Regions from separate parts of the Cytobacillus sp. MT66 genome, predicted to be linked through region 2. Evidence: riboswitches for the same ligand, from Rfam matches in the RefSeq annotation. Region 2 holds a riboswitch; the other holds the start of a gene.

Region 1 (3,165 bases), on a different contig from region 2:
GCACAAAGGTAAAGGACCAGCCCCGTAGAGCTAAACTTCCCATCAGCCAGAAAACAATCTCATTCACCACTTGATCTGACATTGAGACCATAAAAGAAACTAGCGAACCAAGGAAGGCAGAAACAACTACGCCTGATAAAATTATAGTCTCCAGCCGATATTTACCATGGATGTTGGCCAGCCTGAGAACGGCCAGCAGACTAATAAGACCTGTTAGAAATGCAACAAGCGGAATCGTCCAAACACCGAGTAGTGCCGTATGAAAACCAAATAATATGATAAAAGCTGCTCCGACCGCAGCCCCAGATGAAACGCCCAATGTGTAAGGGTCAGCAAGCGGATTCCTTAGAACGCCTTGAAATCCTGCACCTGCAAGGGAAAGACAAGCTCCAGCAAGGATGGCAAGAATGACCCTTGGAAGGCGAACCTTAAGGATAATTTGTTCGGTTGATTGAGCCCAGTCAGCGGTAATACTGTTTTTTATCACCGGCACTTGATGTAATAACACGCCCCATACTTGAGATACTGCCAGATTCGCAGAACCAAGAGAAACACTAATAATCACCGAAAGAAGGAGGAGAACCACGCTTACTCCCCCCCATATTGCTAATTTCCTTTTCATTGCTTGTACAATTCAGGGTATATGGACTCGGCAATATTTTTAAGTGCTTCGGTGATGCGCGGGCCAGGGCGCGATACAATATCCCCATCTATAGCATGCAAACGGCCTTCCTGTATAGCTGTAATCTTCTCCCAGCCGCTCCTGGATGTGATTAGCTCATCAATACTCTTGCCTGTCTTATCATCGACTCGGCCAGCTGTATACAAAATCACCTCTGGGTTATCCTGGATCACCTTTTCTTCATCAATGGCATTCCAGCCTTCAGTATCTGAGGCAATGTTCAGCCCGCCAGCCATAGTGATTAGTTCATCCATAAATTCTCCCTTACCCACTGTCCAGCCTGGAGAAAATTCAATATATACTTTCTTTTTATCCTCTTGCTTTAGGCCAGCTGCTTTTTCTTTTACATATTGGATATCTTCCTTCATTTGTGCGACTAACGCTTCCGCTTCCCTTTGTTTATCGGTCATTTTGCCGATCTGAAGGATATTATTTAATACATCCTCAACCTTTTTTGGCTCTGTTTTGTACAATTTTAAATCAAGACCGCGGAACTTTTCGGCTATGTCCCCCTTCATCGAAATTCCGCCAATGACAAGATCTGGCTCAGCTGCAATGATAGCCTCTTCATTTGGCTTTGTTACCCCACCCACTTTTGGCTTTGCCAAAGCCTCTTTTGGATAGTTATCATAATCCGAAACACCATAAATTTTGTCCCCCAATCCTAAAGCAAATAGGATTTCAGTTTCAGATGGGGATGTTGATACGATGCGCTCAGGTGCTTTATCAAATGTCAGCTCCGCTCCTGTAGCATCTTTAATCGTAAGGGGGTACACAGTTGCCATATGTGTTTTTTCTTCACTTGAACGATCTTTTCCTGGTGTTTGCGCTTCATTTTGGACCTCGCTGCCATTAACCGGTTTCTCCCCCTGTCCGCAGGCGGATAGCCCCAAAATCATTGTCATCATTAAAAAACTCGCGAAAATCTTCTTCATTTCTGCTCCTCTTCCTTTCTCTGATATGAGATGAGCTTGAAACTAGCAATCTTCCACACGAAAAAAGCCTTGCTTCCGTAACGGAAGCAAGGCATGCAAAAATCAGATTAACAGATTAAAAAGATTAATCCTCATTATGCCGATCCTTTTCCGCGAAGGACTTCGTTGGCAAGCATAATAGGCAGGTTTCCTGGCTTACGGGTATAGCGACATCCTCTCCTTCCCATTCCTTTTCCCAAAGAACAGTGGATTGCGAGGAAATCCCCGATATACAGTGGCGGGACCGCGCCGGATTTACACCGGCTTCCCTTTTAACCTTATCCTAAAGATAAGGCACCTATCAGCTATAAGATTCAATTGGTCAAGCTTGTATTCTCATCTAGCATTATAGCATAGAAGAATAATAATAGAAGATTTTACCTAAAAAAAAATTTCCGTCCAATACTTAAAGGCGGAAATTTTCGTTAAAAAACCTATTTAGCGTCAGCTGGAACTGTTGCGAAATGAAGTTCTGTTTCCAGTTGCTCTGTCCATTTTTTCGTATCTTCCTGAGTCCAGCTGAAATATTCTGCCATATAGCTGATAACTGGGTTTTGATATTTTTTTACCGTGTCAATATCAAATAATAATGCTCCAGTCCGGCGAATAAAAAAGTCTGCAGGAGATGCAATCATCTCATATTCCAGCGCATATTTTAATTTTGCCCATAGTGTTTTTGGCAACCCATACTTTTCAGCTTCGCTGCCGCTTTGTTCAATGAGGCTATGAATTTGCTCAATATTGGAACCATACATGGAAGCAAGATGCTTTCCTTCGTCTTTGGTTAATCCAAGTGCCATTCCCTTTTCTGCCATTGCATCAACAAATGCTGGAAACTTAGCTGAACCGCCAACTTCACCCCCGGAAATCGGCATTTTTTTCGTTGTACAGCCAGAAAAGACTTTATAGCCTTCCTCTTTAAATTTCTGGACAACTAGGTCCACAATGGTTTCAGCCATTTTGCGATAACCCGTTAATTTACCGCCAGCAATGGTAAGGAGACCTGATTCTGATTCCCATATTTCGTCTTTGCGGGAGATTTCAGATGGATCTTTTCCCTCTTCCCAAATAAGCGGGCGCACGCCAGCCCAGCTGGATTCGATATCTTTTTCAGTAATTTTGACATCTGGGAACATATAATTAATAGCTTTGATGATGTAATCCCGGTCTGCAATCGTCATTCTTGGACTCACAGGATTGTCATTATAAAAAGTATCTGTTGTACCGACATAGGCTTTGCCCGCTCTAGGAATGGCAAACACCATGCGTCCGTCAGGTGTATCAAAATACACTGCTTGTTTCAGCGGGAATCTAGACTGGTCAATGACAACGTGTACGCCTTTTGTCATTTGCAATGTTTTGCCTTTTTTCGAGCCATCCTTTTCACGAATCGTGTCAACCCACGGTCCTGAAGCATTGACAACCTTCGCAGCCTTGATTTCGTATTTCTCTCCTGTTATTTGATCGGAGACTTGGACGCCTGTAACTTTTCCATTTTCATAAATAAGA
Region 2 (3,165 bases):
TGAAAGGACAGGTCAAGATGGTTTGTCGGCTCATCTAGCAACAGAATTTCCGGTTCCTGAGCAAGAGCCTGGGCTAAGTAAACCCTTTGCCTTTCGCCCCCTGACAATTCATGTACATAATGATCTGCAAATGAAATAACTCCTGTTTGATCCATGGCCTCGTTTACAATGGATTCGTCTCTTTCCGACCAGGACTGAAACCAGCCTTTTTGGTGAGCATACCTTCCGAGGGAGACCGTCTCTTTTACGGTATAGGAAAACGAATGAAAGGAATGCTGGGGAAGAACAGCAAGAATTTTCGCCAATTCCTTTGCAGTGTAGTCCTTTACACATTTTCCCTTAAGAACGATTTCGCCGCTTTCATAAGGAAGTATACCTGTCAGCATTTTAATCAAGGTTGTCTTCCCGCTCCCATTTGGGCCAATAATTCCTAAAAGCTCGCCTTTTTCAAGCTCAAAGGATACATCTTTAATGATAGCGGCAGAAGAATAGCCGCCAGTTAACTTATGAACATTAAGCATCTTTACCCTCTTCTTTCTGGACGTCTATTCAGGAGGATGACTGCAAATACTGGGGCCCCAATAATGGCTGTAATTACACCGATAGGCAGCTCCCCTGGGGTGATAATGGTTCTTGCCGCCAGATCTGCAAGAATTAAAAAGCTTCCGCCTGTTAAAATTGACAAAGGCAATAGATGCCGATGATCAGGTCCCCATAATAATCTTGTTAAATGAGGAATTACCAGTCCCACAAAGCCGATTGTCCCTGATACAGCTACTGCTGAACCAGTTAGAATAGAGCCTGCGATCAGCACAAGCATCTTTCGCTTCTGAACGTCTACACCGATATGCTTCGCACGCTCTTCCCCAAAAGACATGGCATTTAACTCTCTCCCATTCAGAAGGAGCAGTACAGAGCCAGCAATGAAAAAGGGCAGGATTATTTGGACATATGGCCATCCTCGCATGGATACACTGCCAAGAAGCCAGCTGATAATCATCCTTAGCTCTTCTCCTGTTAAGGCAATCATGAGTGAAATTATCGCTCCTAAGAAAGAGCTGAATATAATGCCAGTTAAAATAATGGTTTCAACCTTCATGGACCTCTCCACTTTACGGGCAAACAGCAGCACAAGGAAAATGGTGATGAGGGAGAATAATACACTCAAAATAGGCAAGGTAAAACTTCCCGCGAATGGAATAGACAGACCGAAAAATAAGGTAATCACAGCACCAACTGAGGCACCGGAAGAAACACCAAGCGTATACGGATCAGCAAGCGGATTCCGCAATAACCCTTGAAAGGCAGCACCGGCGATGGCTAATGAAGCGCCAACTAAGCCAGCAAGAAGCACCCGAGGAAGCCTGATATTCATGACAATATTGACATACATTGGATTAATCGAATCACTTGGCGGCAATCCAAAAAGCTTAGCGCTAATTATATATACAATATCCCAGACAGGAACAGAGACCGTGCCAATAGAGATGCCCAATAATATTGATGAAATTAAAAAACACATTCCAAGAATGTAAGCTAATATTTTTCTAGTCTTCAAATTGATTAACTCCTTACCGAAAGCTAAAGGCCAAATAAAAAACATCTCCAAGATAAAAGGAGATGTTTGAAATTAGCAATGTAAAGAACAAGTAAGCCATTGCTTCAAACACCTCCTATCCTCGTAGGTTATGGCGCGCAGAAATCAGGCAGGTCTCCTGGCTTTTGGTCATTGCTTAAAGCAGCGCCTTCCCATACTTGTTGTATAGTGGCATTTGCAGCTTAGCTCCCAATTACAGTGGCGGGACCGCGTTGGAATTTAACCAACTTCCCTTTTAAGTCCTCAAATGCAGATAATTAACAATGCATTTGATAGACACCTTTTTCATAATGATATAAAGTTTTTATGCCTCTATTATACATCATTTTTCTTTGATGAAAATGTTTTAAAGATACACTTTCCATTCCCTTAGCTTTTTATCAAAAGCAAGCTTGGCATGGCAAGGCTCCTTTGAGACTGCTTCATAATTCTCATACATCTCATCCATATCGGAAAAATCGCCAGCAATCCAGATTGGTATTTCAATCTTCGTGCGGCTTTGCTCATTATCTTTAATTGAAAATACCGCACCCTCTCTCATAAGCTGCTTTAATGACCGGAGAATTTCGATTGGAATTGGCGGATAAGATCTTTTCTTCTTTATTCCGAGCAATGTCTTTTCCACCTTGGAATCAGCCATCTTCCCCGGTATTACTTCGCCAATCATCTTAAAAAAGTCCCCAAAATCATGGTAATAGGTTTTATTAATCCACCCATCATCATGGGCCAAATAAACGTATCTGTTTCCCAAATGATTGTAAAAAGGCGGCTTTAGATGTTCTTTTAAATGACCCAAGTAAAGAAGTTCGGCAATGGCCTGCCCAGAAAGTTCATTGAGGTCTTCTTCCTCCTCAAAATCAATCCAGCAAAAATCGCCGTACCCATAAACATCCTCTTCCATCAGCTTAGGCAATTTATCTTTAGGCACATATTCGAGAAGGGTATGCATATTAAAGTCCCCATCCTCATATTTTGACTTGAGCAAAAGAAGATTGTTAAGCGAATAGAATAAACTTTTGGCAAATTCCTGGAATTCAATACCATATGTAAGAACGTATTGATCACGTTCATTTAAATGAATATAAATGATATCCCGAATACTATGATTCCTTTTTTTCAATGGTGAAACCCCCGAAAAGATAGTAAGAAACCAATTTCTGCAATACTCATCTAAATAATATCAAAGTTTTGCATATTTAAGGAAAAATTTTTACAACAATTTGAACTTTTTCTTTCAAAATCGCCATTTGCCCTTAATATGGTAATAATACTTCCTTTCCAAGCAAGATCAAAATTTTTTATAATGTTAATGGGATTTATTATATAATAAGCTGGATTTGTTGTTTGAATTCCCTCTTAAGTGAAAGGAGTGTGAGAAGTATGATTCAAAGCATGTCAGAGGATCAAATCACTCTTCACATAATAAAGGCATTAAAGGATAACAAGAAAAAAGAATTTGAAACCATTCTTGATGAACTTCAGCCATATGATATTGCACAAATTTACAAGAACCTGCCAGAGAAGCATAAAGCACGCTTTTTAATTTTCATGAAAATAGACAGGCTGGC

Evidence for each region. A riboswitch is a leader RNA that binds a small molecule or an ion and turns the genes downstream of it on or off. The one in region 2 is predicted to bind cobalamin.
Region 1: another riboswitch for cobalamin. It lies ahead of AC1Q59_RS05170 (helical backbone metal receptor); the one in region 2 lies ahead of AC1Q59_RS19840 (FecCD family ABC transporter permease).

The regions. Positions count from the first base shown of each region.
Region 1 is NZ_JBXAFB010000002.1:370,812-373,976, reverse strand. Features, by position in the region: gene AC1Q59_RS05175 (FecCD family ABC transporter permease) at 1-622, opposite strand, end outside; gene AC1Q59_RS05170 (helical backbone metal receptor) at 619-1,617, opposite strand; cobalamin riboswitch at 1,781-1,973, opposite strand; gene AC1Q59_RS05165 (glycerol-3-phosphate dehydrogenase/oxidase) at 2,091-3,165, opposite strand, start outside.
Region 2 is NZ_JBXAFB010000013.1:82,179-85,343, reverse strand. Features, by position in the region: gene AC1Q59_RS19845 (adenosylcobinamide amidohydrolase) at 1-521, opposite strand, end outside; gene AC1Q59_RS19840 (FecCD family ABC transporter permease) at 524-1,522, opposite strand; cobalamin riboswitch at 1,689-1,896, opposite strand; gene AC1Q59_RS19835 (hypothetical protein) at 1,944-2,717, opposite strand; gene mgtE (magnesium transporter) at 2,978-3,165, shown strand, end outside.